DNA from 4 places in the Phycicoccus sp. Soil803 genome. Region 4 is predicted to be linked to each of the others. Evidence: predicted binding sites of a transcription regulator. Region 4 holds the regulator's gene; each other region holds the start of a gene.
The links. The regulator LexA, encoded in region 4, represses DNA repair genes until DNA is damaged. The targets are predictions, from matches to a motif close to TCGAACANNTGTTCGA.

Region 1 (5,044 bases), 1.1 Mb from region 4:
CAGGGAGTCGGGCCCGGCCGGGACCCCGGCAGCCCCTGTCGACCGCCGAGCGGATGCTCGCCGTCTTCTCCTACTTCCTGACCGTCTACCGGCGCACCTGGCGGGGCAGCATCATCGGCCGGTTCCTGTCGCCGTTGTTCTTCCTGCTGGCGATGGGCGTCGGGCTGGGGTCGCTGGTCAACGACCGGGTGGGTGGCGTCGACGGGCTGCCCTACCTGCAGTTCGTCGTGCCGGCGATCGTCGCGACCCAGACCATGTGGGTGGCGATGGGGGAGTCGACCTACCAGGTGCTCGGCTACATCAAGTGGAACATGGGCTACCACGCCATGCTCGCGTCACCGATGTCGGTGCGCGACGTGCTGCGCGGCCACTTCCTCGCGGTGGCGGCCCACCTGACCACCGCCACGACGATCTTCATGGGCGTGGCCGCCCTGTTCGGCGGGTTCCGGTCGGTCATGGCGGTCTTCTGCCTGCCGATCGCGATCCTCACCGGCCTGGCGTTCACCACCCCCATCTTCGCGTTCACCGCGCGGCAGGAGGGTGACGACGGCTTCAACATCCTGTTCCGCTGGGTGGTCACGCCGTTGATGCTCTTCTCCGGCACGTTCTTCCCGGTCGAGCAGCTCCCCGGCTGGATGCAGCCGATCGCCTGGGTGACGCCGCTGTGGCACGGGGTCGAGGCCTGCCGCGACGTGGCGACGGCCTCGGTGGCCCTGGGACCGTTCGTCGGTCACGTGGCGGTCCTCGCGGTCTACGTCGCCGTCGGCTGGTGGCTCGCCGAGCGCTCCTTCGCCGCGAGGCTGGTCCCGTGAGCGCCCCGACCACGACCCGGCTCACCACCCTCGTGCCCATGCCGGCCGGGGCCGGTCTCGCGCGGATGCTCGTCGAGCGCAACATCACGTCGTTCCGGCACGGGTGGGTCGCCCTGGTCACCGGGTTCGCCGAGCCGGTGTTCTACCTGTTCTCCCTCGGCATCGGGATCGGGGCGCTCGTGCAGACCGTCACGACCGACTCGGGCGCCGAGGTGTCCTACCCCCAGTTCGTCGCCCCGGCCCTGCTGGCGGCCTCCGCCATGAACGGCGCCGTCTTCGACTCGACCTTCAACGTGTTCTTCAAGCTGCGCTACGCCAAGCTCTACGACGCGGTGCTGGCCACGCCGATGGGTCCGCGCGACATCGCCGTCGGTGAGATCGCCTGGTCGCTGATCCGGGGCGGTCTCTACTCCGCGGCGTTCCTCGTCGTCGCCCTGCTGGCGGGGGCCGTGGGCTCCTGGTGGGCGGTCCTGGCCCTGCCGGCCGCGGTGTTCATCGGTTTCGCGTTCGCCGCGCTCGGCATGTTCGCCACCACGTTCATGAAGTCGTGGGTGCACTTCGACTACATCACCCTCGCGATCCAGCCGATGTTCCTGTTCTCCGCGACGTTCTTCCCGCTCTCCACCTACCCCGAGGCGCTGCGGTGGGTGGTGCGGGTCACGCCGCTCTACCACGGGGTGGCGCTCGAGCGGGCGCTCATGCTCGGGGAGGTCGGCTGGGGCGTGCTGGCCCACGTCGGCTACCTCGTCGTGCTCGGCGCCATCGGGGTGGTGGGCACGGCCCGCCGGCTCGAGAAGCTGCTGCTCTCATGACGTCGTCGACCGGGGACCGGGGCTCGGACCCTGACGTCCGGACGGCCGGGTTCGCCGACCTCGACCCGCTGACCGCCTACCGGCTCTGGGCGCTGCGGTCGGAGGTCTTCGTGGTGGAGCAGGACTGTCCCTACCTCGACCTCGACGGCCGTGACCTCGAACCGCTGACCCGACACCTGTGGATCGAGCAGGACGGCGTGCCGGTGGCGACCCTGCGGCTGCTCGACGACGGCGACGCGCTGCGCATCGGCCGGGTCGCCACGGTGCCGTCGGCGCGCGGCCAGGGGCTCGCCGCGCGCCTCGTGCGGGCCGCCCTGGACCTGGCCGGGGACCGGACCGTGGTGCTCGACGCGCAGTCGCACCTCGTGGACTGGTATGCCGCGTTCGGCTTCGCTCCCAGCGGCCGTGGCTTCCTCGACGACGGCATCCCGCACACGCCGATGCGCCGGTCGGGCCGGGGCTAGCTCGGTCGCGGCGTGTCGCGTGTCGGATGCCGGATTTCGAACAGGTGTTCGGTAGGTTCATCCCCAGGTGGAACTGCCACAGAGCCACCGTCCACAGGTCGTGCGAGCGACCCGGACGGCTGTCGGTGCCGACACCTAGCGTCTGACCCTAAGCAGAGCAGCTGCCCGAGGGTCGAAGGCAGGCGCGCCCGACTCGAAAGAAAGAAGGAATGGTGGCCAAGATGTCTGGAGCGAACTCCGCAACGGTGGACCAGAAGGCAAAGTCCCTCGACAGCGTGATGGGGCAGATCGAGAAGTCGTTCGGCAAGGGCGCGGTCATGCGGCTCGGCGACGACGTCCGACCCCCGATCGACGTGATCCCGACCGGCTCGATCGCCCTCGACGTGGCGCTCGGCATCGGCGGCCTCCCGCGGGGCCGGGTCGTCGAGATCTACGGCCCGGAGTCCTCGGGCAAGACGACCGTGGCACTCCATGCCGTGGCCAGCGCGCAGCGCGCCGGTGGCATCGCGGCGTTCATCGACGCGGAGCACGCCCTCGATCCCGACTACGCCAAGAAGCTGGGCGTCGACACCGACGCCCTGCTGGTCAGCCAGCCCGACACCGGTGAGCAGGCGCTCGAGATCGCCGACATGCTGATCCGGTCCGGCGCCATCGACATCATCGTCATCGACTCGGTGGCCGCGCTCGTGCCGCGCGCCGAGATCGAGGGCGAGATGGGTGACAGCCACGTGGGTCTGCAGGCGCGGCTGATGTCCCAGGCGCTGCGCAAGCTCACCGGTGCGCTCAACACCACCGGCACCACGGCGATCTTCATCAACCAGCTCCGCGAGAAGATCGGCGTCATGTTCGGCTCGCCGGAGACCACCACAGGTGGCAAGGCGCTGAAGTTCTACGCCTCGGTGCGCCTGGACGTGCGTCGCATCGAGACCCTCAAGGACGGCAGCGACCCGGTCGGCAACCGCACCAGGGTCAAGGTCGTCAAGAACAAGGTGGCCCCGCCGTTCAAGCAGGCCGAGTTCGACATCCTCTACGGGCAGGGCATCTCCCGTGAGGGCGGCCTGATCGACATGGGGGTCGAGCAGGGCTTCGTCCGCAAGGCCGGCGCTTGGTACACCTACGAGGGCGACCAGCTCGGGCAGGGCAAGGAGAACGCCCGGCAGTTCCTCAAGGACAACCCCGACCTCGGCAACGAGATCGAGAAGAAGATCAAGGAGAAGCTCGGCATCGGGCCGCAGGTCGACAAGCCCGCGGAGGCAGCGGTGCCCGAGGTCCCGGTCGAGTTCTGAGCCGTACCCACCGATTGACCGACTGACATGACTGATCGACACGACGCGGCCAGGGCAGCCATGGAGGCTGCCCTGGCCGCGACGGGTGGGTCCTCGGTCGCGGCGGCGAGGTCGCGACCCGAGGCGTGGCAGCCGATCCCCGGCGACCCCGAGGCCGACCTGCAGACGCGCGACGGTGAGCCGGACGCCTACGACGTGGCACGCCAGATCGTGCTGCGCCAGCTGGCCCTGTCACCCAAGAGCCGCCAGCAGCTGCGCGACAAGCTGCGCACCCGCAACTGCCCCGACGACGTCGCCGAGGCCGTGCTCGACCGGATGACCGACGTGGGGCTGGTCGACGACGAGGCCTACGCCGGGATGCTGGTCCGCTCCCAGCAGGCCGGTCGGGGGCTGGCCAAGCGGGCGCTGGCGCGCGAGCTGCGCACCAAGGGCGTGGACGACGAGACGGCCAAGGCGACCCTCGACCAGATCGACCCCGAGGCCGAGCGCGACCGGGCCGCCCAGCTCGTCGCCAAGAAGCTGCGGTCCATGCACGGGCTGGAGCCGCTGGTGCAGAAGCGACGGCTGGCCGGCATGCTGGCGCGCAAGGGTTACCCGGCCGAGCTGTCGATGGCCGTGATCCGCGAGGCCATCCACGCCGCCCCCGAGCACCAACGCGACTGAGACACGTACCCTTGGCGATGCCATGACGACGCACGCCACCGCGCCCCAGAGCGCTGCCAAGACCTACGACGTCCGCACCCACGGGTGCCAGATGAACGTGCACGACTCCGAGCGCCTCGCCGGGCTGCTCGAGACGGCCGGGTACGTCGACGTCAACAGCCTGCCCTCGGGCGCCCGCCCGGAGGCGGCCGATGTCGTGGTCTTCAACACCTGCGCGGTGCGGGAGAACGCCGACAACAAGCTCTACGGCAACCTCGGCCAGCTGCGCCCGGCCAAGACGCGGAACCCCGACATGCAGATCGCCGTGGGCGGCTGCATGGCCCAGAAGGACCGCGCGACGATCGTGCAGCGGGCACCCTGGGTGGACGTCGTCTTCGGCACCAACAACATCGGCAGCCTGCCCGCCCTGCTCGACCGAGCCCGCCACAACCGGCGCGCCGAGGTCGAGATCCTGGAGAGCCTCGAGGTCTTCCCGAGCACGCTGCCGACCCGACGTGACTCGGCCTACGCCGGCTGGGTGTCGATCTCGGTGGGCTGCAACAACACCTGCACGTTCTGCATCGTGCCGAGCCTGCGCGGCAAGGAGGCCGACCGACGCCCCGGTGACGTGCTGGCCGAGGTCGAGGCGCTCGTGCAGCAGGGAGTCGTCGAGGTGACCCTGCTCGGCCAGAACGTCAACACCTACGGCGTCGAGTTCGGTGACCGCCTGGCGTTCGGCAAGCTGCTGCGGGCCTGTGGCGACATCGACGGGCTGGAGCGGGTGCGCTTCACCAGCCCGCACCCGGCCGCCTTCACCGACGACGTCATCGCCGCCATGGCCGAGACGCCCAACGTCATGCCGAGCCTGCACATGCCGCTGCAGTCGGGCTCCGACCGGGTGCTCAAGGCGATGCGGCGGTCCTACCGCAGTGACAAGTTCCTCGGGATCATCGACCGCGTCCGCGAGCAGATCCCAGACGCCGCGATCACCACCGACATCATCGTCGGGTTCCCGGGCGAGACCGAGG
Region 2 (5,044 bases), 1.1 Mb from region 4:
AGGTGGGCACTCATGAGCGAGCTCCTCTCCCTCGACTTCATGCGGCAGGCCCTCATCGCCGCTGTCCTGGTCGGCATCGCCGCTCCCCTCGTCGGGGTCTTCCTGGTGCAGCGTCGGCTGTCCCTGATCGGCGACGGGATGGGCCACGTGGCGCTCGCCGGGGTGGCCGTCGGCGTCCTCACCGGGCAGGCGCCCGTCCTCACCGCCCTGGTGGCGGCGGTCGCTGCCGCGGTGGCCATCGAGCTGATCCGCGGGCGCGGCCGGACGAGCGGCGACATCGCCCTCGCGGTGATGTTCTACGGCGGCATCGCCGCCGGCGTGGTGATCATCGCCAAGTCGCCGAGCAGCAGCCCGGCCAACCTCACGGCATACCTCTTCGGTGCGATCACCACGGCCGACCAGAAGGACCTCTGGGTCTTCGCGGGGCTGGCGCTGGTCGTCCTCGTCGGCACCTGGCTGCTGCGGCCCTGGCTGTTCGCCGCGGCCAACGACGAGGAGTACGCACGAGCCAGCGGGCTGCCCGTCACCGGGCTCAACATCGCCCTGGCCGTGCTGACCGCCGTGACCGTCGTCGTCTCGATGCGGGTCGTCGGGCTGCTGCTCATCAGTGCGCTGATGATCATCCCCAACGCCACCGCGCAGCTGCTCGGCCGCAGCTTCCGCGCCTCGACGCGCTGGGCCGTCGCCGTCGGCGTGGTCTCCAGCGTCGGTGGGGTGATCGCGTCGTTCTACGCCGAGACCCCGTCCGGCGGGACGATCGTGCTGCTGGCGATCGGCTTCTTCGTCGTGGCGGCCACGGTCACCGCGGCAGTCGCCAGGGCCCGCGCCCACCAGCACCGGCGGGCCGAGCGGCACGACCACGAGCACGGCCCGGAGTGCGGCCACCCGGCGGTCGCGCACGGTGACCACGTGGACTACGTGCACGACGGCCACCGCCACGCACCGCACGAGGGCCACTACGACGAGCACGACTCGACCCACCAGGCGAAGGAGGCGGCCCAGCCATGACCGGCACCCGCGAACGCCCCACCCTCGAGGGCACCCGTCGCCCGACGCGGCAGCGCACCGCGGTGGCAGCGGTGCTCGCCGAGACCGATGAGTTCCGGTCCGCCCAGGAGCTGCACGCCATCCTGCGCGAGGCCGGCGACAAGGTCGGCCTCGCGACGGTCTACCGCAACCTGCAGGCGATGGCCGCCGACGGCGAGATCGACATGCTGCGCACCGACGACGGTGAAGCCGTCTACCGCGCGTGCTCGACCGGACACCACCACCACCTGGTGTGCCGGGTGTGCGGCCGCACCGTCGAGGTCGAGGGACCGACCGTCGAGGCCTGGGCGAACAAGGTCAGCGCGGAGCACGGGTTCACCGACGTCCACCACACCCTGGAGATCTTCGGCACCTGCGCCGACTGTTCTCGCTGACGCGCCTCAGGTCGTGGCGCGGTCGACCGCCCCGCCGTAACGACGGTCCCGCTCGGCATAGGTCTGGATCGCCGCCCACAGGTGGCGTCGGTCGTAGTCGGGCCAGAGCGTGTCCTGGAAGACCAGCTCGGCGTAGGCGCTCTGCCACAGCAGGAAGTTCGAGGTGCGCTGCTCCCCCGACGACCGCACGAACAGGTCGACGTCGGGCATGTCGGGTTCGGGGAGGTGTCGCGCGATGGTCCTCTCGTCGATCGAGCCCGGCTTGAGCTTGCCGCGCTGCACCTGCTCGGCGATCCGCTGCACGGCGTCCGCGATCTCGGCGCGGCCGCCGTAGTTGACGCAGAAGTAGAGGGTCAGCCCGGTGTTGTCCTTGGTGAGCTCCTGGGCTGTCTCAAGCTCCTTGATGACCGAGCCCCAGAGGCGTGGGCGGCGCCCCACCCAGCGCATCCGCACACCCCACTCGTGGAGCTGGTCACGGCGCCGGCGGATCACGTCGCGGTTGAAGCCCATCAGGAAGCGCACCTCGTCGGGGCTGCGCTTCCAGTTCTCGGTCGAGAAGGCGTAGGCCGACAGGTGGGTCACCCCGGCCTCGATCGCCCCGGCCGTCACGTCGAGCAGCGCCGCCTCGCCGGCCTCGTGCCCCTTCGTGCGTGGGAGACCCCGTTGGTTGGCCCAGCGGCCGTTGCCGTCCATGACGATGGCGACGTGGCGCGGCACGAGCTCCCTTGGGAGAGAGGGAGGTTGGGCTCCGCTCGGGTGGGCGAACGGCTTCGGGTATGCCGCGCTCACGCTTGCGCCTGCGCGGCGGCGTGCGCCTCTTCCACCGTCTTCACCACGCTGAGTGGGGCCGGCGCCCACGTCACGCGGGAGTCGAGCCTCGGCTGCGCGTCGGGGTCCCGTCGATCCACGAGGCGCAACGATCGCACACCCTTCTCGAGGTGCCACTGGAGGAAGGCGCTGGCCAGGGTGCTGCCCTCTCTGCGGTGACGTCCCTGCGACGCGTCGGCGACGACCCAGTCGCCGGCGAGCAGGGCGGCCAGCAACGACAGCGTCTCCGGCGCCGGCGCCGCGGAGCCGACCGGACGGCATACCGGGCACACCGTGCCACCCGCCGCGAGGTTGAACGCGCGGTGCGGACCCTCGGCCCCGCACCGGGCACAGTCGTGGAAGCTCGGCGCCCAGCCGGCGATGGCGAGGGCCCGGAGCAGGTAGGCATCGAGCACCAGGCCGGGGTCGTGCAGCCCCTCGGCCATCGAGCGCAACGCGCCCTGGAGCAGGAGGTACTGCTGGAGGTTTGGCTCGCGCTCCTCGGTGAGCCGGTCCGCGGTCTCGAGCATCGCGGCCGCGGCGGTGTAGGTCGTGTAGTCGCGGGCCAGCACGTCACCCCACGAGGCGAGCGACTCGGCCTGGGTCACGGTGTCGAGGTTGCGGCCCTCGTAGCACTGGACGTCGACCATCATGGCCGGCTCGAGCCGCGCCCCGAAGCGGCTCTTGGTGCGGCGCACGCCCTTGCCCACGACCCGCACCTTGCCCAGCCCGCGGGTGAGCAGCGTGACGATGCGATCGGCCTCACCCAGCTTCTGGGTGCGCAGGACGATTCCCTCGTCGCGGTACAGGGGCATGACCCCATTGTCGCAAGTCCCGACCCGGAAGCCGGTATGCCGTGCCGACGGTCAGCCGCGCAGCCCGAGACCGAAGAAGGCCAGGGCGACGATGACGAGGATGACCACGACCGCGACCAGGCCCGCCCAGAGCCCACAGGCCAAGCCGCGGGCCAGCTGGTCGTCCTCGGGGCGACGCTCGGTCATGGGACGACGGTAGCGTCCCGCACCCGAGCCCGGCGACCGTGCTGGGGCCGACCCACGACGGGCTGCGGGCCGCGCTGACCGCCCACCTCGACGCCGTCAGGGACTAGAACACCTGTTCGAATGTGAGTTAGAGTGCCGACATGTCCACGGCATTCCAGGGCTCCCTGCTCGACACCGGTGACGACATCGCGCTGCACGCGCTGACCGACGGCCTGCACCGCACCCCGCTCAGCCGCGGGGCGTGGGTGGACTACCGGCCCGGGTGGCTCGCGGGCGCCGACACTCTGTTCGAGCTGCTCCACCACGAGGTCCCGTGGCACGCGGAGCGCCGCGAGATGTACGACCGCATGGTCGACGTGCCCCGCCTCCTCAAGTTCTACGACGAGGACGAGCCCCTCCCACACCCTGCGCTGACGCAGGCCCGCGAGGCGCTGAGCAGCCACTACGCCGCCGAGCTGGGCGAGCCGTTCGTGACGTCGGGCCTGTGCCTCTACCGCGACGGACGCGACTCGGTGGCCTGGCACGGCGACCGGATCGGCCGCTCCAAGGACCTCGACACGATGGTGGCGATCCTCTCGATCGGCTCGGCCCGCTCCCTGATGCTGCGTCCGCGCGGCGGCGGCGCCTCGATGGGCTTCTCGCTCGGCCACGGCGACCTGGTCGTGATGGGTGGCTCCTGCCAGCGCACCTGGGACCACGCGATCCCCAAGACCACCAAGGCGGTCGGCCCGCGGATCTCGATCCAGTTCCGACCTCGCGGGGTGCGTTGACCGGCGTTCGGAAGACACCGGTTGCGCCGGTATGCCATGATTCGCCGACTTCGCACATCTGATTCTTGGGGGAACCACCGTGTCGCGCCGCCTGCTCGCAGCCCTTGCCGCCGCCCTTCTGCTCCTGCTCGGGACCACCACGGCGGCCCAGGCCGACCCCAACGACATCAGCATCACCCTGCCCGGCGGGAACTTCGGCGAGGACCGCACCCCGCTGTTGACCGGCACCGGCGACCCGCTCTACCCCGTCCACGTGCTCGTCAACGGGGTCGAGGCCACGGCGGTGACCCCCGCCACTGACGGGACCTGGTCCTTCCAGCTGGTCGACCCGCTCCCGCAGGGCGAGCAGGCCGAGATCAGGGCTCAGGTCCGGGACAACTTCGACGAGGTGATCGCCGAGGCGGTGACTTACTACTACGTGCTCCCCCCGGTGGTTCCGCTCGTCATCACCGAGCCGTCCTCAGGCCAGAAGATCAGCGGTCACTTCGACCTCCGGGCCACTGCGACCGACCAAGGCGCCACGTATCGGATCTACGTCGATGGCCAGCCGATTGACGCCTCGATCGGTTTCGAGGACCTTGGCTCCTTGCTGGCCTTCGTGGACCTCGAGGACTTCGCCGATGGCCCCCACCAGCTCCAGCTCCGGGGCAAGGATGCGTGGGGCCGCCAGCTCGCGTCGCAGGTCGTCGACGTCGTCGGCGACTCCACCGGTCCGCCGAAGCCGGTGATCACCTCACCCGCCGCCCACGAGGTCGTCACGTCGCACCACGTCGTCATCTCGGGCACCGCCGTGCCGGGCCAGGAGCTGTCCGTGGTCGGCTGGGAGTCCGGCGAGCCTGCCTGCGAGCAGAAGACGGTCGTGGCCGATGCGGACGGGCGGTGGTCCTGCGACCTGCTCGCCCGGTCGATCGACTACCTCGACGGCAAGCGCATCGAAGTCCACCTCACCGCGTGGTCCTACGACGAGATCGGCAACCGCTCCAACGCCGACATGGTGCCGTTCATCCTCGATCTGCGAGCCACGGCCCCCACCCCGACCGATCCG
Region 3 (5,044 bases), 2.6 Mb from region 4:
CAGGACGCTGGTCCAGTTGCCGGTGGGGCAGTCGAAGTCATCTGGCTCGTTGGGGAAGTCCTCGATGCCCCAGAACTGCGGATGCCCGTCTTGGAACCCAGCGAAGCGAACGTCGCCCGGCCAGTCACCCATGTCGGTGAGATGCACCGCCGCGGACGGCTCAGGGAGGGCATGCCACTCGCGCGAGTAGCGACCTTCCTCTCCATGGTCGAGGAATCCTGACCACGCCCACGCGAAGGACGCCGTGGCCGGCTCCCCGTCGACCCGCAGGTCCCCGGCCACTGCGACCACACCCGAGTGCGAGCCGCACATCACGTCGTCGACGCTGCCACGCACTTCGAGCCGATTGACCTGCGGCAGGAGCCGAAGGGGAAAGCCGCCGCCCAACACGCGAACCTCCTGGTTCGGGCCATACGTGGCGACCACCCGGACGTCTTCGTCACCGGCCACCGGCCACAGGCGGGTGGCCTGGTGGCCCACCTCGTCAGGTGGGGCGGAGACTGCCCTGATCTCCCCGCCCCAGTCGCAGTGCCAGAGCCCTGTCGCACCGCACACGCCCACCAGTCGATATTCGACTTCACTTGAGCCGACCGGCGCCCGTCCCCACCGCACCGTTCGGACCGCACCCTGGGCGGCCGCCTCCTGTGGGACATCCACGACGCGGACGAACGCACCGTCCTCCATCAGAGCGAGCACTACGCGACCGTCATCGAGGTGCCCCCACACCGCTGTGCAGCTGGCTCCCGCGTTGGTCACTCCGTCAACCTGGACCGAAGGCCAGTCGACTCGCTGCCAGGCCTGCTCGGGTAGGTCCACGACAGGGAAGGTAGCCGATCGGCGGTCTGCCCCTCGCCTTCCCGGCTAGTCGTCCCAGGTGCGGTAGCAGGCGAGTACCTCTTCTTCGTCCGCGTCCCTCATTGGCCACCGGGGGTCATCTGCGTCGGTGGGTGCGCCCGCGTCATGGCCGGGTGGTTTGACGAGGTGGAGCTGTCGGTCCCAGTGGGCTAGATGGTCGGGGAGGATCTCGATGTCGTTCCAGCGGGCGGGTTCGCCGGTGGGTGGTTGGTATGCCGCGGCCGTGCGTGGCTGGGGTGGGTCGCCGCCCGGTGGCGCGGCGAGCTCGACCGCGGTCGGGGGTCGGACCGGGAGGCCGTGCCGGGTGGTGACGACCAGCCCGTCGAGCCGGGTCGGGTCACCGGTCATCTGGTAGTCGCCGCGGCCGACCGCGTCGTGGTGGAACGGGCAGAGGCTGACCTGGTTGTCGTCGTCGGTCGGCCCGCCGTCGGCCCAGTCGTGCAGGTGGTGGATCTCCACGAACCGGCTGGCGGTGCAGCCGGGGAACCGGCAGCCGCGGTCGCGGTCCTCGATCAGCCGACGGGACCGCTGCGGCAGGATCCGCATCGAGCGCCCGACGCTGACCGGTCGTCCTTCGGTCTCCCAGACCGGCTGGACCACCCCGTCGGAGATGAACCGGTCGAGCAGCCGCCGCGGGATGGCTCCGCCGCCGTTGACCCAGGCGCCGTCGGTGGACAGGTGCAGGTAGACCCGGTAGTGGCTGGCCCGACCCGACGAGGTGACCGAGGAGAACGACCGCCGCGCCAGCTCCTCGAGCGCGTCCGCGTAGGTCGGCCGGTCCGTCGCGGTGATGCCGTGCGCACGCGGGTCCCCCACCGACACGGAGGTGGCGTTGCGGGTGGCGCCGGGTGTGGTGCCGGGCGTTCCGTCGAGCTCGCCGTCGGTGGTGTCGGAGGCGGTGGTGTCGGGGGCGGTGGTGTCTGCGGCGGCGAGGAACAGGGCGTCCTTGGCTTCCTTGAGTGCCTGCTCGACCAGGGCCCCGACGGGCGCCGGCGCGCTGTAGCGCAGCTGGAACCGGCCGTCGACGTCGTAGTGCATCGACAGGTCAGGCCGGGCGCAGGCCCGACGCTCCGACTCGTCCTGCCCGGGCAGCCCAGGCGCCGGAGCGGGGTCGGTCGGGGCGGTGTCGGTCGCAGCGGTGTCGGCCGTGGCGTCTGCGGAAGGGTCGGCGGTCTCGGCGGGCGTCGCTGGCGCAGCGGTGAAGGCGTGCCGGCTCAGCGCGCGACGCAGCTGCGGCACCGTGGCGTGCCTGGCGAACTCTGCCGCCGACCGCTGGTGGGACGCCGGCGCGTGGTGGGCGACCACCGCGGTCTGGTCGAGGGACAGCAGCCCGTCACGCAGGGCCTCGGAGGCCGCGGGCAGCTCGTGGCGGCGCCTCGCGATCGCGACCACGTCCCGCGCGTGCGCCGGCGACAGCCCGGCCCGCACGACCAGGTAGTGCTCCGGCGAACGGAACCCGCCGTCACCCCAGTGCTCGCCGTCGATGAGCTCAGCAGCCAGGTCGACCAGCTCGCCTTGCGCCCGGTTGAGCCGCCCCGCGACCTCGGCCGTGCGCGTCCAGAGGGCTCGCTGCTCCTCGTCGCGCTGCACGGCTGCCGGGCTGACTGACATACCTCGATCGTACACCTGTTCGAATGCTGTGGCCAGTAATCCACAGCTGAAATCAGTTGTGGGACAACGGATTTCGCTCTCAGCGAAGAAGTGCAGTGCGCTCGTGCTGGCCCGCGGCGGGCACAGTGGGGCGGGCACGCCGCCCGCCACTCACACGCGCCGTGCCGCCCACACCCGTGCGCCACCCCCATGTCCCGCGCCGCCCGCGGGACCCGAGCCGGTCACTGGCTCAGAAGTAGCGCTGCCAACCCGTCCCGATCACGCGCCCGGCATACACGCGCCCGGTGCCGTTACCGGCATAAAGCCGGAACTCACCGGCCATGGTGATGCCGACGACGTCGGCCTTCCCATCACCGGTGAAGTCGCCGAGCGGGCCGACCGACCCGAGCGTGTTCCAGCCGGTGCCGACCTTCGACCGGGCGCCGCGGAACCCGCCCTTGCCGTTGCCGGGGTAGAGCCACAGCACCCCGGCCTGGTCGACGGCCAGGATGTCGCGGGTGCGGTCGCCGTTGAAGTCCGCGGTCATGAACACCGACGTCATGGTCTGCCACCCGGACCCGATCTGGCGCCCCGTGGCCACCTTGCCGCGACCGTTGCCGGCATAGAGGTTGAGCACCCCGGTGGGGGTCACGCCCAGCACGTCAGCCCGCCCGTCGCCGGAGAAGTCGCCGCCGCCGGTGATGAACCGCATCGACGACCAGCCGGTGCTCGCGATGGTGGGATCGGTGAGGAAGCCGCCGTTGGTGCCCTGATAGAGCTCGAGCCGACCGACGTGCTCGGCGATCAGGTCGGGCTGTCCGTCACCGGTGAGGTCGCCGGCGGGCAGGATGCGAGTGCCCGGGACGACGTCCGCGATGTTGCGGACGCCGCCGCTGAAGCCGCCCTTGCCGTTCCCCCAGTAGCCGAAGGTGTGGGTCCAGTCACGCCTCAGGGCCACGAGGTCGCCGTGCCGGTCGCGGTTCAGGTCGCCGATGCCCACGACGTTGGACGTCAGCATCGGCGTGACGGTGAACGTCGTGGCCGGGCCGGGGCCGGCAGCGCTCAGGGAGGTGACCTTCACGGTGTACTTGGTGCCGGCCGTGAGGCCCTTGACGTATGCCGTGTAGAGGTTGGTGCCGGTGACCCGCGAGACGTGGTGTCCGGGCTCGGCGACCATCTCGTAGCCGGTGATGTTGCCGATGTCGTCGTCCATGCCGGGGTTGAAGTCGATCCTGGCGCCGCGCGCCCACGCCCTCGCGGTGAGCTTGGGCGGCTTCGGGATCACCCGGATGTCGAGGCTGCGGAGGTCGAACTGGTGCGTGCCGACGACCTGGTTGAACCTCAGGTTCACCACCGTGCCGTCGGAGCGGTACTCAAGGGCGGGGGTGTAGCCGTTGTGGACGACGATCGAGTCCAGGTGATACAGCCCGATCCGGTCCATCACCTGGCTGATGGTCCCCGTGCGGGGTGCGTCAAGCCGTCGGACTTCGACGTCGCGCAGACCGTCGCCTTGGTAGGTGTACAGGAGCCGCACCCCGTCCAGGGTCGCCTGCCGATTCTGCACGGCGTACGAGACGACCACGGGCTTGCCGACGAGGACGGTGGGTGCCGCAAGCCGGATGGAGGTCAGCACCGGCGGGTCCGAATTCACGTCGAAGGTCCCGGAGAAGGTCGGCTGGGCGCCGGTCGGCGTCCGGGCCCCCCTGGCCAAGGTGACCGAACCATCGGGGTGGTACTCCGCACAGTTGAAGGACTTGTCGCACAGCATGAAGCTGGTCAGGTCGTAGAGACCGTTCGGGGTGCCGCCGGCGACCCATCCCCCGAACCTGCCGGCAGCAAGTGCCACCGGATCGCGGGAGTCGAGAATGACGCCCACCTGCCCGGTACTGCGGTTGGTGAAGCGGGCCGATACGTAGGCGAGGTCGGGAGCCGGGGACCGTAGGGTCCATGCGAGGTTTGCCTGGCGCTCGGGCCCGACGACCAGTGGCGCCGCCGGGGACGCCGTGACCGAGGCGAGCTGCGGTGCGTCGTACTCCGGTGTCATCCCCCGCACGTTGACGTCACCCGCGGACAGGTCGCGGGTGACTGTGCAGTCTGAGACGCGTAGTGCCCAGAACGTGCCGCAGACCTTGGTGATCAGGTCGGGCTCGCTGCGCAGGCGCACCGAGCCGAGCCGCCACGTGCTGGTCTCCGTACCCGTCGGCACGGTCAGCGTGCCGGCGCCGGTCGAACCCGGCGTCAGGACCACCTTGTGCTGGACCCCACGGTCGTCGACGAAGACCGCGTCGGCCAGCGCCACCGGCGGACCCTCCGCGGTGTAGGTGACCTGCGCGGTGCCCGGCGCGGCCACCGTGGTGGGAGCGACGGTCACCGACGTGAGGCTCGGCGGGTCGGCCGCCTGGGCCGGTGAGCCGGCAAGCACGCCACCCACCACGGCCAGGACGGTCAGGAGCGCGGTGCTCGCGCGTCGCGTCAGGATCTGGTGCACGTCGTCCCCCCGGATGTTCGATGACCGGAGCAGCATAGGTGTGCGGACCGACGGGGCGCGGCGAAACAGGGCAAAGCCCCCGCGGAGGGCGATCGCGGAGAGACCTTCAGT
Region 4 (5,044 bases):
TGCGCGATACGTTGGCCACCAGGCCCTGCGTCTTGGGACGGACCGCGACCAGCCTCTCGTAGACGCTGTTGACCTCGGGGTTGCTGCCCGTGGCCCACGAGTTGTCGACGACGTTCTCACCGGGGTGTTCGGGATCGGACTGGAAGCCGGTCATTCCCGAGTGGCCCAGGGCGATGACCCCCTCGGGGTGGTCCGCGTCCACGCCGGAAGGGGCGCCGGTCGCCAAGGTGGTGGCCGTCGTCCCCGAGTGATCGACACTCGCCCCGGTCGGAGTAGCCCCACCGCTGCACGAGCAGAGCGCGAGGGCTGCCGCCACCGCCGCCGCTGAGGATGACGATCGCAGGTGCATGGATCCCTCCTCGAGGACGACCCTGCGTTCCACGGTAGGGCCGTGGCTCGCGGCAGCCCTCCCGCACCTGGCGTAGATCCGCGCCTCGTGACCTCGTGACCGCGGGACCGCGGGACCGCGTGACCTCCCAGCCGCTGACCGGTAGGCGACGGTCAGGTCGGCCGTCGGGCGACCAGAACCACGTCGATCGCGTCGCCGTGCTCGGTCGGGCGCAGGTACTCCTCGCAGCGCTCGATGGCCAGGTCGCCCGCGGCCGCGCGCAGCTGCTCGGGGGAGTGCAGGAGTGCGGGGTCGGACGGGCCACCGACGCCCTCCGTGAGGTTGCGCAGGCCGTGCCCGACCACGACCAGCGCACCACCGGGCGCCAGCCAGCTGCGGGTGCGCGACACGACGTCGGACGGCAGGTGCAGGTAGGAGACCAGCACCAGGTCGTAGAGGACCTGCGGCGCGGGGTGCCACGACCGGGCGTCCGCGACGACCCAGTCGATCCGGTGGCCCAGGCGCGACGCCTCCTTCTCGCCCTTCGTCAGCCCGACCGAGGAAAAGTCGACAGCCGTCACCCGCCAGCCGAGCGAGGCGAGCCACACGGAGTGGCGACCCTCGCCGGCCCCGAGGTCGAGCGCCCGGCCCGGCGGCCACCCACCCACGATCCGCTCGACCTCGGCGTTGGGGGTCGCGCTCCAGACGTGCTCGTGCGCGGCATACCGCTCGTCCCACAGCGCTTGACGGGTCGTGGGGGTGCCGCGGTCGGGGTCGGGCAGGTCCCCTCCACCGGTCGCGCCGTGCCTGTCGGAGTGCTGGTGCCCGTCGCTCATCCCCCTAGCATCGCCGATATGAGCAGCATCGTCCCCGCGGGAGACCCGACGATCGTGGTCCGCGACGCCACCCCTGCCGACCTGCCGGCGATGGCGGCCGTCTACGACGACCAGGTGCGCACCTCGCTGGCGACCTTCGACACCGAGCCGCGCGGCGCGGCATACCTGGGCGAGAAGCTCGTCGCCGCCGACGAGGGCAACGTGGTCCTGGTCGCCTGCACGGCGCAGGACGAGCTCCTCGGCTACGCCTTCTCCGGACCCTTCCGCCCGCGCCCCGCCTACGCGGGCACCAAGGAGGTCTCGGTCTACCTCGCCGAGACCGCACGCGGTCGGGGCCTCGGCCGCACCCTGTATGCCGCGTTGCTGGCGCGGCTCGACGCCGCACCGGGCGTGCACACCCAGGTGGCCGTGGTCGCCCTCCCCAACGACGCGAGCGTGGCGTTGCACCTGGCGGCCGGCTTCGAACGGGTGGGGGTCCTGCGGGAGGTGGGGCACAAGTTCGGTCGTTACGTCGACACCGCGTGGTACCAACGGATGAGCCCGACGGATTAGGGCTGGCGTGTCGCGCCCGCGCGCGGCACTCTCGGAAGCGAACCCGTAGTTGCAGGCTGTGGAGGTTTCGAGATGGGCGCCATCGGAGCTGGGCCGTTCGAGAACGACGACGCACTGGACTTCCTCGACGAGCTCGAGGAGTCGGAGCAGGACGTGCGCCGCCGCAAGGTGGAGACCGCCCTCGCCCGGGTGGTCCGCGCCTCCGGCTACATCGAGGCGCCCACCATGTCGGAGGCCGTGGCGGCGGCGGCGGTGGTGGCAGCCTGCGACGACTTCGAGGCCGTGATCGGGGAGCGGAACGTGCCGCGCTGGATCGACGAGGACCCGATCGAGGTCGACGAGCGGCTCGAGGAGCTCGCGACGCAGGCCCTGCACCGCGCGCTGAAGTCCGACGACAACGAGCTCTGGGAGCTGTGGGCCGACGGGGACGGTGGCGAGCGGTTCGCGACCAAGGTCACCCACCTGCTCGACGCGCTGGGCGACTGACCGGCCCCCACACGCACAACGGCAGTTGCGTCGCCTGACCCGCAACAACAGCTGCCGGGTTGACGACGCAACTGCCGTATGGCGCGCGCCTAAGGGTCGAGGTCAGATGCGGCGCAGCACCGCGGTGACCTTGCCGAGGATGGTGGCGTGGTCTCCGTCGATGGGGTCGAACGCGGCATTGTGCGGCATCAGCCACACCTTGCCGTCTTTGCGCTTGAAGGTCTTGACCGTGGCCTCGTTGTCGAGCATCGCGGCCACGATGTCGCCGTTGTCGGCGCTGGGCTGCTGCCGCACGACGACCCAGTCGCCGTCGCAGATCGCGGCCTCGATCATCGAGTCGCCGACGACCTGGAGCAGGAAGAGCTGGCCCTCGCCCACGATCTGGCGGGGGAGCGGGAAGACGTCCTCGACGGTCTCCTCGGCCAGGATCGGCACCCCGGCGGCGATCCGACCGAGCACCGGGACGTAGGACGCCTCGGGCCGCTGGTCGTTGACCCCGGTCTCGTCGTAGGTGGCGGTCTCGTCCTCGACGCTGGCGCCGCCGCGGTAGCCGCGCATGTCAGCGGGCGAGTCGGGCGAGACGACCTCGATGGCGCGCGGCCGGTTGGGGTCGCGACGCAGGAAGCCTTTGCGCTCGAGCGTGGAGAGCTGGTGGGCCACCGAGCTGGGGGAGGTGAGCCCCACGGCCTCGCCGATCTCGCGCAGGCTCGGCGGGTAGCCACGCCGGTCGACCGAGTTGCGGATCACCTCGAGCACCCGCCGCTGCCGGACGGTGAGTCCGTCGCCGCGATCGCGGTCGGGCAGTTCCTTGACGTTGTCGTCGCTCATGCCGCTTCCTCACTTGAGCAGTGCCGGGTGCTGGTGCTTGTCCACGTGCTGGTGCAGGTCAGGTGTCGTGCGCCGGGCGGGCCAGAGGTGATCTGTGACAGGTGCGCCTGCTGTTCAGGAAGCGTTGTCAGTGGCCTCTGGTGTGCTTGGGGCATGAACACAGCGTATGGCCTTCGAACGTCTGTGCCAAACATGTGTTCGACGCGTGTCTTGATTGGTTCGAACATGCGTGCTAGAAATCACCCAGGCAGTTCTTCGCACACCCGTTCGATGGACGCAACCACGAGCCCCCGGCTCACCGCCCCGATGGAGGACCAGATGAGTGCAGCAGTCGCGTGGGACGTCGCCCCCGCACCAGTGCGGGTCCCCGTTCGCCCGGCTCGCCCGCAGCTGGTCTCCCTGCCCACCGGGACGGCCGTGCCCGAGGTGCCGGCCGCGCCGCTGCGGATCACCCGGGCCGGTCGGTTGGCGCTCACCCTCACCGTCGTCGTGGCGGCGGTCGCCCTGGCGGTCGCGCTGTTCTCCGGCGGCGCCTCGGCCACCGTCATCGACCACTCCACCACGGTGGGCACGGGCCAGACGCTCTCGGAGATCGCCACGCAGCAGCTCCCGCAGTTGCCGATGGCCGAGGCCGTGGCCCAGCTCCAGATCGCGAACGACCTCACCGGTAGCGACATCCACGCGGGTCAGACGCTGCTCATCCCGCGGGTTGGCTGAGGTCGCTGACCAGTCGGTAGGTCCGACGTTGTCAGTTGGCCTTGGCCAGGTGCGTCCAGCGGATCGCCGAGGTGTCGCCGGCCTTCGCAATGGCGACCTGGTCGACGCCCACGGCCGAGGCCGTCGTGGTGGTCCGGATCGGCACCCCGGCGGTGACCTTGTAGGACGCCGTCCCCGGCAGCGCCTTGATGAGGGTGCCGTCCTTGGGGTGGAAGCGCAGATGGTTGAACTTCACGCCTGACCCGGCCTGGTCGACCGCCAGCTGGTCGACGTAGATGGGCGTCCGGTAGCCGCCGACGTTGGCCCAGGAGCTGATCGCGATCGGCGCCCCGCCGCTCATCCGGTAGGCCTCGAGCCGCTGTCCGGTCTTGATAAAGGTCCCGTCGGCGGGCACCGCGTTGAGGTGGTTCCACACCCCGCCGGTGCCGGCCTTGTCGATCGCGTTCTGGTCGACCACGACGGTCGGCTTGGTGCCGCCGAAGACCGCCCACGAGGTCACGATGACCGGAGCGCCACCGGCGATGCGGTAGGCCTCCTTGCGCTGGGCGCCCTTGATGAAGGTGCCCTCGGCCGGTCGCACCGGCAGCGTGGCCAGCGAGGTGCTGGAGACCAGGTAGGTCGGCTGGGTGCCGCCGAAGGCCGCCCAGGTGGAGACGTAGACCGGGGCCTTGCCAACGAGGCGGAAGGCCTGCGAGGTCTCGCGCACCTTGATGAAGCTGCCCGAGGGCGGGGGCTGGTAGGCCTTGTCCTTGAAGTGGATGAAGTTCGTGGGCCAGTTGCGGTCACCACGGGGCACCCGCCAGCGCGAGGAGTAGCCGCCGCCGTAGGACGAGTCGGAGATGACGATGTAGGCGGACGTCACCTCCTCCACGTAGCCGACGTGGCCGTAGCTGGGGGCGTAGGCGCTGCCGTAGCCCCACTGGGCCACCGAGCCCACGGTGGCGGTCTTGTCGACCCTGAAGCCCCGCTTGGTGGCGTTGGCCGCCCAGCTGCCGCCGTTGCCCATCGCGCTCTGCTGCGCGACGCCGTTGCGGGAGAGTCGGTAGGCCACGTAGTTGACGCAGTTGTTGCCCGAGGTGCTGACCGGGTAGCCCCAGATCGGCTTCCCGGCGTACCCGGAGAAGGCGATGCACGAGACGTTCGACGCCTTGCACTCCCGGACCATCGTCTCGGCGTGCGCCGGCGCTGCCACGGTGCCGGTGAAGGCGACTGCTGCGCTGGCGGTGAGGGCGAGCGCGGCGAGGCGTGCGGCAGCGCGGCGGAGGTGACGTCGCATGACTTCCCGGGGGTAGGGGGG

Region 1: the regulator LexA is predicted to act here: its motif matches at 2,125-2,140, upstream of recA (recombinase RecA).
Region 2: the regulator LexA is predicted to act here: its motif matches at 3,334-3,349, upstream of ASG95_RS08540 (alpha-ketoglutarate-dependent dioxygenase AlkB).
Region 3: the regulator LexA is predicted to act here: its motif matches at 2,474-2,489, upstream of ASG95_RS01425 (DUF222 domain-containing protein).

What each region holds. Positions count from the first base shown of each region.
Region 1 is NZ_LMST01000001.1:1,803,812-1,808,855, forward strand. It holds gene ASG95_RS08255 (ABC transporter permease) at 1-812, shown strand, start outside; gene ASG95_RS08260 (ABC transporter permease) at 809-1,624, shown strand; gene ASG95_RS08265 (GNAT family N-acetyltransferase) at 1,621-2,088, shown strand; gene recA (recombinase RecA) at 2,310-3,374, shown strand; gene ASG95_RS08275 (regulatory protein RecX) at 3,402-4,037, shown strand; gene miaB (tRNA (N6-isopentenyl adenosine(37)-C2)-methylthiotransferase MiaB) at 4,060-5,044, shown strand, end outside.
Region 2 is NZ_LMST01000001.1:1,863,362-1,868,405, reverse strand. It holds gene ASG95_RS08565 (metal ABC transporter ATP-binding protein) at 1-16, shown strand, start outside; gene ASG95_RS08560 (metal ABC transporter permease) at 13-1,008, shown strand; gene ASG95_RS08555 (Fur family transcriptional regulator) at 1,005-1,421, shown strand; gene ASG95_RS08550 (isoprenyl transferase) at 1,428-2,138, opposite strand; gene recO (DNA repair protein RecO) at 2,207-3,043, opposite strand; gene ASG95_RS22210 (hypothetical protein) at 3,095-3,229, opposite strand; gene ASG95_RS08540 (alpha-ketoglutarate-dependent dioxygenase AlkB) at 3,370-3,999, shown strand; gene ASG95_RS08535 (hypothetical protein) at 4,079-5,044, shown strand, end outside.
Region 3 is NZ_LMST01000001.1:310,228-315,271, forward strand. It holds gene ASG95_RS01420 (hypothetical protein) at 1-555, opposite strand, end outside; gene ASG95_RS01425 (DUF222 domain-containing protein) at 862-2,466, opposite strand; gene ASG95_RS01430 (FG-GAP-like repeat-containing protein) at 2,696-4,933, opposite strand; gene ASG95_RS01435 (MmcQ/YjbR family DNA-binding protein) at 5,040-5,044, opposite strand, start outside.
Region 4 is NZ_LMST01000001.1:2,915,456-2,920,499, reverse strand. It holds gene ASG95_RS13415 (hypothetical protein) at 1-202, opposite strand, end outside; gene ASG95_RS13410 (bifunctional 2-polyprenyl-6-hydroxyphenol methylase/3-demethylubiquinol 3-O-methyltransferase UbiG) at 502-1,164, opposite strand; gene ASG95_RS13405 (GNAT family N-acetyltransferase) at 1,183-1,716, shown strand; gene ASG95_RS13400 (DUF4259 domain-containing protein) at 1,789-2,202, shown strand; gene lexA (transcriptional repressor LexA) at 2,305-3,030, opposite strand; gene ASG95_RS13390 (LysM peptidoglycan-binding domain-containing protein) at 3,301-3,747, shown strand; gene ASG95_RS13385 (CHAP domain-containing protein) at 3,779-5,023, opposite strand.